One region of the Selenomonas sp. oral taxon 478 genome, then DNA from elsewhere that is predicted to be linked to it. Evidence: riboswitches for the same ligand, from Rfam matches in the RefSeq annotation. Region 1 holds a riboswitch; the other holds the start of a gene.
The links. Region 1 has a riboswitch for cobalamin ahead of ADJ74_RS09400 (DASS family sodium-coupled anion symporter). Riboswitches for the same ligand answer to the same signal wherever they lie in the genome.
Positions count from the first base shown of each region.

Region 2: another riboswitch for cobalamin. It lies ahead of ADJ74_RS07635 (TonB-dependent siderophore receptor); the one in region 1 lies ahead of ADJ74_RS09400 (DASS family sodium-coupled anion symporter).

Region 1 is NZ_CP012071.1:2,028,731-2,033,567, forward strand. Features, by position in the region: gene ADJ74_RS09390 (hypothetical protein) at 1-744, shown strand, start outside; gene ADJ74_RS09400 (DASS family sodium-coupled anion symporter) at 1,035-2,444, opposite strand; cobalamin riboswitch at 2,760-2,935, opposite strand; partial or broken gene ADJ74_RS11685 (LysR family transcriptional regulator) at 3,234-4,178, shown strand; gene ADJ74_RS09410 (nitrogenase component 1) at 4,153-4,837, shown strand, end outside.
Region 2 is NZ_CP012071.1:1,640,603-1,645,439, reverse strand. Features, by position in the region: gene ADJ74_RS07640 (ABC transporter substrate-binding protein) at 1-404, opposite strand, end outside; gene ADJ74_RS07635 (TonB-dependent siderophore receptor) at 565-2,487, opposite strand; cobalamin riboswitch at 2,774-3,010, opposite strand; gene ADJ74_RS07630 (TIM barrel protein) at 3,170-4,141, opposite strand; gene ADJ74_RS07625 (TonB-dependent siderophore receptor) at 4,144-4,837, opposite strand, start outside.

The DNA.
Region 1 (4,837 bases):
TTAGATCAGTTTGTTTTGACAAACGATGTAAACAGCAAAAGACGAATCTTATTCCAACTGGTTCCGGCAACAATGGATGAATATATTGATGCTTTTCTTAACGGAAAGCCGTACCCCAAAGCTCCCATCATCGACAAGTTGATGGATACGGAGGACTGGAAGACTCGCAAAAAGCTGGTCGAAGATGCGGGGATACATATCAGCGATACCATTTTGCAGGATGTACCTTATATGCTGTTGAGTTCAGATGAGCGGAAGGAGGTATTCCTTCATGGAGCTCATATGGAACATAAGCGCTCGCCTTATAGAAGAGATGCTTATTCAAATCCATGGAATGAACTGACGGAGAAAGAGAAAACTGTCCTCAAAGTCATGGATGCCGACCATCGCCTGAGCTTTGATGTTGCTCATCTTATCCTAAATGCTTATGAGAAAAAACTCATGGGGAACAGGCAGGAAAATCGTGCTTCAGCTGGTGAACGGTCCACCATTGATGAGGGGCATAGCTTTTGGTTATTTTATGGAAGCGACAGTCACTATATGAAGCGTCAAGGCTATGCATCCCTTAAGTCGGCTAATAAAAAAATTACAGATGAAGCAATACGACAAGCTGGAGCAAGTCGTCTTTTGAATCATATTAATATGGAAATCAATCCAATACTACTTCCACTTGTTGCTTGGGCGTCTGCGTTTCATTACAAGAACATGGATGCACGAGTTGAGGAAGTTCAACCTTTCGAATAAAATAGGAGCTCTGTTCATACATCAGCATGAAAATTTTTTATTTTACAGGAGATCCCAGTCGCCTACTAGCGTTTGGGATCTCTTGTACTTTTGCAAAGTATCATTAGCCATCTTCCCATATCCTGCCTTATAATTTTCTTATTCTGGAATTATATCAAGATTCTGTTACAAGAGACTATTATGACAGACCAATGGAGTCTAAAAGAGTTTGTTGTCCTGTTTATGGGAAACGGGAGGGGAAACGGCAAATAAAAAGCCCCCCGTGTAGGGGGCTGCCACTGATTTATTATTTACCAAAGGCCCAAGACTTTCCACCATGCCGCGCCAATTGTCAGGTAGATCAGCGTCGTAATGGTCGTCATGATGAAGCCATTTTTCCACCATTCACTTTGCGAGACATAGCCTCCGCCAAAGTAGATCGGGGCGCAGCCGTTGCCGTAATGCGTGAGGGAGATCGGTACATCGGCGAAGATGCCGAAGATGATGGCGACTAAAAGGGGCGGTGCACCGACGCTAACGCTGACAGCGATGAATGCCGCATAGAGGGCACTGATGCGTGCCGTGACACTGGCGAAGGCGTAGTGGATGTAGGTGTAGAAGAGCAGGATGATGAGGCAGGAAACAAGCCAACCGAAGCCGAGCGAGGAAATCGCCGCGCCCGCACCATTGGCGATCCATGTGATGATGCCCGATTTTGCGAGAGCCGAAGCGAGTGTCATCAAAGAGCCCATCCAGAACATCGCGTCCCATGCACCCTTTTCCTGGATGACGTCCTGCCAGTTGATGATGTCGAGTATCAGCATGAGGCAGACTGCGCCCATGGCAACGGGCGTCGCGTCGATGTTCGTGAGGCCGGAGCTTGCCCAGAGTGCGAGAGAGACGACAAAGATGACGGAGAGCCCTTTTTCCGCAAGGCTCATCGGCCCCATTTCGGAAAGCTCACGCTGTGCCAGATCCTTGGCGTCGGGAATACGCACGAGTTCGGGCGGCGAAAGCTTCATCATGACATAGGGGACGAGCAGGAGCGCGATGAGTCCCGGCACGATTGCGGCGCTCGCCCAGCCCATCCACGTGACCTGAACGCCCAGCGTCTTCTCTGCGAGCGCCACGCAGAGCGGGTTGCCCGCCATCGAGGTCACAAACATCGTGCAGGTCACGGCGTCCGTATGGTAGCCGACCTGCATGAGGTAGGTGCCGATGCGGCGTGCGCTCTCACCGGGTTTTGAGCCCAGTGCCTCCGCGAGGGAGCGCACGATTGGATAGAGGATTCCGCCGCCGCGCGCTGTGGCCGAGGGCGTCGCGGGCGAGATCACAAGCTCGCTCAAGGCAATGGCATAGCCGAGCGATAACGCACTTTTGCCGATCGCTTCGATGATGCGGAAGGCGATGCGTTTGCCGAGTCCGCTCTTGATGAAGCCGCGGGAATAGAGGAACGCGCAGACGATCAGCCAGATCGTGCTGTTGCCGTAGCCTGCCAAGGCATCGGACGTTTTTAGCAGGCCTGCCCATGCGGAGAAGGAAATCGCGATGAAGGCCACCGCGCCGATCGGCAGCGGATGCAGGATAAAGCCCAGCACTGTCGCGATAAAGACCGCAAGCAAATGCCAGGCAAGTGGTGTGACTCCGTCAGGAATCGGCAGGAACCATAGGATGAGTCCGACGCCGATCGTGATGAGTGCATTTCTTCTCTTCGTGTTCATGTGTTCACCCCATCAAAAATATGAGTTCTCCGTCGCAGTCCCCCTTTTGCCGAAAGCATTTCCTGCGACGCCCATGGAAGCTGCGGACTTGCAGAGCATACGTCCGAGGTCTGCGAGAAGAGGTGCTGTTTTGCGTCTTGGACATTCGCAAAATAAAGGCAGCCCCTTTCTGCAAATGAGAGAAGAGACTGCAAAATATCCTTGCCTCGCCGCATGCAGCGCTGAAGTGCATAAAATCACCGCCGAAACGACGCCGCAAAGATGCGGATCGATCCGACGCAAGACGCAGATCCCCTCCCCGTCGCTCGCAGGTCAGACGGTGATCGTCGATCAGGCAGTTCTCCTGGCTCCAGTTCATCGCTCCTCTGCGCCTTCCCAAGTTTCCTCAGTGACGTTTCCTGCAGATTCGCTCGCTGACACAGTGGCGGGACCGCGCCGGCTCTTCCGGCTTCTCTATTGAGTCTTGCGACACCTGATTCATCAGTATGCTGTTTGTCGTGATGATGGCTTCCGTGAGGAAGAATATCACTGCTTCTGCCTATTGTCAAGAGAGAGGCGGAAGGAGTCGAATCATCGGCTTGACTGTACGCGCTGATTGACGTTTAGATGTTTGAATACGCGGTGTTTTATGGTAGAATGAGCGTCGAATATACTGGTCTTGGCAAAGGTGTTTTGCCGGAACGATTTTGTATGTTCGACTTTTTATGTGTCCAATTTCATTTTACAATGAACGATTTCTTCTCTACATTTTTTTGAGTATTTCGTACTTGCCAATGAGGATAGATACGGATGGAGCTAAAGATATTCACGACGTTCAAGACAATTGTACGAACGGGCAGCTTTACAAAGGCGGCGCGTCTCCTCAGTTACACGCCATCGACGATTACGTTCCACATCGCGCAGCTGGAAAAGCTGACGGGCGTACCGCTTTTTGAGAAAAGTGGGCGGCGCATGATCCTGACAAAGGCGGGCGAGGAGCTGATTCCGTATGTGGATGAGGTGCTTGCTGCAGTGAAGAAGGTCAAAAGCTTTCAATACGGTATTGCAACCTATCAGGGGACGCTCACAGTCGGCGCGCCGGAGTCGCTGCTCTGCTTCCGTCTGCCGCCCCTGCTCAAACGTCTGCACGCGCATGCACCGCGCGTCGATCTGCGCCTGCGCTCGCTCACGAGCCGCGATGTTGTTGCGGCACTCGGTGACGGGCAGATCGATGTCGGTCTCGCATACACGATTCAGGAGAGAGACAAGGAGAACCTTGCGTTCCGGGGGTTTGAGGAGTGCCCCGTGCATTTCTATACGTCGGTTGGTGCTGCTGTATGGTGTCCGAACTTTCGTGAGCGGGAGATGGAGATCAACGAGATGCCGCTGATCACGATGCTGCATCCGGGCGAGATTCGGTAGCTGGCAGATGACTATCTGCGACAGCGGGGGATCTCGTTTACGAATATGATTGAGCTGCGAAGCACGCAGACCATCATCAATCTGGTTGAGAACGATATGGGGATTGCACTGCTGCCGGATCATGCGGCACGGGAACGCATGGCTCTCGGTCGGTTGGCTGCCGCGCAGTCGGATCCGATGACTGTCACGTCATACTACGGGGTCCATCGGAATAAATGGCGCAGCCCCGCAATGAATCTCTTCCTTGAAATCCTTGGGGAGGAGAACGGAAACCAGGGCGGAGAGGAATTGCTTCACGATGAGGAGGATGTCGATGCAGCCGATTCTCGCTGAGGAAATTCGGGACTTTGACACAAGTCTCGACCGCCTGTGGGCACGGCGTGATCTCATCGTTGTCGCAGGGGGGGCACTCATCTGTTTTCGCTCCATCTACCATCGCGCAATGCAGATCGGTGCATGCGGGCGGTTTCGTTATGCCGCTGTGCGGGCAGAGGATTACGTGCTCGGAACGGCGGAGGAAACGATCCGAGATGCAGTGCGCGATGCCGCACGCCTGCTCGGTGTACGTGTGGTCGTGATCTATCTCTCCTGTCTCGACATCCTCACACGCCTGGATTTTGCAGATATCGAGTGTACGCTCTCTGCGGAGACGGGTTGCATCGTGCGCTGTTTCTTTCGTGGGCCGCTGGCAAAGGCGGACGGCATCCGGCACGAGACTGCGGAAGAGCTCCTCGCCGCGCTGCCGCCGGAGGAGGGGACGGTCACGGCCTCGGCACCGCTGCCGCCGCCGATGAGCGATACGGCGGGCGTGTCGGATTTCCTGCGGGAAGAGGGCGCGGCGCATGTCCTTGTCACGCCGTCGGGCTGCCGCAATGCGCTTGCACGCATGGATCTCATACCGGAGCGCAGCGATGTCTATGCGCTCATCCCACAGGCGGAGGACTATATCTTTGGCATGGAGGAGACCGCTGCCGCAGAGATCGGTGCGCTCG
Region 2 (4,837 bases), 390 kb from region 1:
ATATTCAGGTCTCGTATTGCATCGACATTCTCTTTCGGCAGCCATTCCGGAACAGCAACGAGATCCGGCCGCAAAGCAGCGATTTCCTCCACTGATGGGTTGCGAGAAATAACGTTTGAGATTTTCTCACGTACCCATGGAATATTCGTATCCTCTGTATTGGCAAGAGTCTCGTTGATGGCAGCCATGCGCTTCGGCTCCACAAGGCCAAGCATCATCTCATCACTGCTCGCACCAATCGTCAGGATCCGTTGGGGCTTATGCAAAATAGACACAACCGTCCCGTCCGCATCAGTAACACGGTAGGCGGTCTGGTTCTGCCTGTCCGAAATACCACAGCCCGTCAAAGAGAATAACAGCATGAATATGCACGGCAGCATCACTGCACGCAGCCATCTGCTCATAGTTCCACAACTCCTTTTATCCCTCTCGCAAAACTTTCCCCATTATTTTGGAAACTCCCCTCTCTACAGCGCAGAAAGGGGAGTTACAGTGTGATAAAGTTATGATATCCCTCGACGGCGCACCACACGGGAACGCTGCCGGAGGGAAATGACATGGTTCTTAGAAACTCTGCTCCACGCCGATCATGAAGTTGCGTCCGGGTGCCGTCCACCACTCTCCGGGGCCGCCCCACTTTACATTCGAATGCTCGGCATAGAACTGGTTGAAAATGTTGTTCGCCTTGAGATATACCTTTGTTGCGTCGGCAATCTGGTAGTTCATTGCAAGATCGACGACCCAGTAATTATCCGTCGGGAAAGCACCGCGTACCGGTCCCGGGCGTCCAACGATCCCGCGCGCAAGCAGCGACGCATCGAATGCACGGTTGCGGTAGTCGACACCGATGTTCCACTGATCCTCGGGCAGATAACCGTCTGCATTCACGCCTCTCTGCTCCGTCTTGCCGACATGCGTCCGTGTATAGCCAAGGCGCGCGCGCAGATGCGAGTCAACGCGCTTCGCAAGCTGCAGCGACCAGCCATGGGCATCCTCATCGCCGACATTGATGTTCACGTATGTCACAGGATGGTAACCGATACGATCCTTCGAGTGGCGCTTGAAGTAGCTCGCCGTGAGGCTGAGCCCCCTGCCAAAGTCACGGGCAATACCGATCTCCTTCGTGTTGCCGGACTCGGGCTTGAGGTTTGGATTGCCGTATGTCGGTGCATAAAGCTGATTCGGCGTCGGCGTAATGAAGTACGCACTGTAAGAAGCATAGGCGTGCGTCATCGGATCAATGTCATAGCCGAGGCTGACACTCGGGCTGTTGTGACTGCCAAAGGACGAGTTGCTGTCATGACGAATACCCGCTGTGAGTTTCAGCGTCGGAAGGATGCTCCACTGATCCTGTAAATAGAAGGAGCGGTTGATGAGCGTACGATCATCGATGCTCACAATGCCGCCGTTCTTGATCGTCGTATCATCCTTTGTGAACTCGAAGCCGGCCGTCAGCAGATGGTGGCCGAGCTTCTTGTCGAATTGGTCGCTGAATCTCCATGTCGAATCACTAAAATCATAACTGGATCCCGCAGGAGTCCACATGCCATAGGTGAAAATATCATAATCATATTTGCTGCGCGAGATGCTCATCTGATTCTTGGTCGTGTCATTGATTTTCACATTCCAAATCAAATCGCCATCCAAATAATCATAGTTCCCGCGATTGACATTGAGCCCCTGCTGCTTTTCATAGAGTGCCTGATAGCGATCCGAGTCCTTGTATGAGCGCAGATTGAAGGCAAGATAGGATGCCTTGCTCAGATCCTTGCCGAGGTGAAGATTGACCGAGTCCGCATCCAGATGAGACGGCACCGTATTGCCGTGCGCATCCGAAAAGTCTCCGCTCTTATCCTTCTGGTACTTGATGCGCCAGTCCCATCCGTGCTCACCGCCCGCATTCGCGATGCTGTACTGCTGACGTCCATAACTGCCGTAGCCGATGCCGAGCGTCGTCTTCATCCCCGATGCCTTCTTCGTGATGATGTCGATAACGCCGCCCTTCGCATCCGAGCCGTAGAGCGTCGACGCCGAGCCGTGCAGTACCTCGATGCGGTCGATGCCGCCAAGATCCTTCATCGCAGATGCCAAAGAGGCCGAAAAGCCCCCCGCATAGTTCTGGCGGACCCCATCGATCAGAAAGACGACGTCCTCCGACCCGTTGATGTAGAATTTGCTGCTGTTGTTATATCCCGCCGGTGCATACGCATTGACCGTAACGCCCGGCACATCGCGCAGCGCCTGCGTGAGGTCTGTGTAATGGCGGCGCTCGAGGTCCTTGCCTGTAATCACCGTGATATTTGCATCCGTCTTGAGTTCCTTGTTCGGGGTTCTTGTCGCCGTGACGACCGTTTCCCCCAGAGCATGTTCATCTGCCGTATCACTCGCATCGGCTGCGAATGCATGACTGCCCAGAGACAGAACGCCTACACTGAGGGCTGCTGTCAGCGCTGCTCCTAGCTTCTTCCTTGAACACAATCTCTTCATCTCGTAATCTCCTCCTAAAACATTACACATTACTGCAAGGCTGTATACATCTATTCATCTGCTGCGAAGGGATGCACTTCGTCAGTCAGAGAAAAGCATATTCAGGAAGCACTGATAAATTCAGCACAAGCATCTTGACGTATCTTCTTGATGCATGGCATGAATCATAGAAAATAAAAATCCCCTTCCTGCGATACAGAAAGGGGATAGACTCACGAAAAGGCATGATTCGGGCGCAACAATATACGCTCGCGATAGAATCCCTTCCCCGTCTCTCGCAGGTACAAGCAGTGATTCATAACTAGGCAGTTCTCCTGGCTCCAGGTCATCGTTCACCTGCGCCTTCCCAGAGGACATTCCTCCAGTGGCAAATTGGGACGGCAGATCATCTCTGCGCGCCCTGCAGGCTCACTCGCTGATACAGTGGCGGGACCGCTTCGGCATCGGTCTGCATGGCATACTGCCATACAGCCTTCACCGAATTCTCTATTAAGTCTTTGACACCTAACTCGACAATATTCGGTTTTCCAGTAATTCAACCTATCGTACTATAATACGAATTTATTATCTTGTCAAGCGCAAACATACCAACAACACTAAATCCCGATATAGGGCACTACGAATACATGACAAAGCAGTGCTCGATAAAAGGGAGAAGACACACCATGCAGTGAACCTGAATCTATCGGTCGTGCGCTGCGGCGCGCTGCTGTATGCGCAGCTTACTCACCAGATCATCGCGGAAACGATGCTGGAACTCGTGAACGAGATACATTGGCTGGACAGTATCTACGATACTGCATGCTGCGTCGGTATGAAACGGCTGATGCTGATCGACATGCATGACGTAGTCCATCGCCGTCTGCCAGTCGAGCGGCGTCTTCCATCCTGCATGCCGCCGCATCATCTCCCGCGTATATGTCCCTGAGAGGGACTGGTGCAGGTGAATGCCATAGACGCGCTTTCCCAATTCTCCAAGCTCGCGGTAGATCTTTTGCACGTATGCCGCGCCCTCCGCCTCGCTCTGCAGATCCAAGTTCGTGTTCATCAGATGTCCCGTGTCGAGCATAAAGCCCGTATCGGGATAGCTGACGCACTCCAATAGCTCAGCGGCAAGCTGTGGTTTCTGAAAGGTCAGCCCCGGCCACCAGAAATTTTCAAAGAGGAGTTTACACCCCCTCGGTATCTCGTCGGCAATCGCATTGACGAGCTCGATGGCCGTGCGAATAACTTCCTCATCTGTGACAGAAAACATGCGCGTATACATCTCCGACGTGCAGTTATGCGCGACGTGGAAGACGAGATACTGCGGCTGACATTCTGCCGCCCGCCGCAGATTTTCCCGCCAGCCCTCCACCCAGTCGGCAACATCCAACGAGCCGTAATAGCCTCGGATATTGTCCTCGCTGCCGAACTCTGCCATGAGTGCAGAACGGTCCCCGCGCCAAAAATCAACCCACGTCGGCCAAAACAGGAGATGTACGCCCTTGATGTACGTGGGCGAAAACAGCGTGCGATCCCACGTCGCACAGAGCATGAACTCGATGCCGTCAAGCCCCAGTTCCTGCAGAATGGCAGGAAGGGCATCAGTATCGCCGTGAAGGATATGCTCCACATCGCAGTCCGCATTAGAGAGATTGGTTAAGGTAAGCATGGTTAGAACTTGTAGCTGTAGCTCAGGAGGTAGTTGATCGGTGCGCTGTGGTAACGGAGACCGCTGTGCATCGTCGTGTCATCGCGGTCGAGCACGTTGTCAATGCGCAGACTGATCTCGTTGTTCTCATCGGGGGCATAGGATGTGTTCCATGTTGTGAGCAGATAAGGTTTGACCGGGCTAGGCAGCTGCTGTGACGGCAAAACCACGCGACTTGCAAGATAGCTTGCCGTGAGCGAGGAAGTCCACTTGTCCTTTCGATAGGTCACGCCGCCCGTCAACTGTAGCTTACCAAAGGTACGGTACCACCCACCGCCCTTTCGATCAGAGTTATTGATCTGGGGATTCTGCCATGTGACACCCCAGTGATAGGAAAATCCGTTTTTCCCGTGAATCTCGTCGGACAGTTCGATGCCCGTATTGCGAAAATCTTCATTGACATAGGCATATTGTGTGTTGTTCCTTTTGTTCACAGACGCTGTAATATTGTCCTTAACATCAATATGGAAGAGCGCCGCCTTCCAATGATGTCCGCCGTGATTCTTCTTCCATCCGATCTCATAGTTGATGCCCTTCTCCGGCTTCAGATTCGGTGCAGGCCTTTGCATATCATTATTGGGGTACATCTGGGAGAAAGTCGGCATCACAAAGGACTGACTGACATTCAGATAGACGCTGCTGTCACGGTTCAGCTTA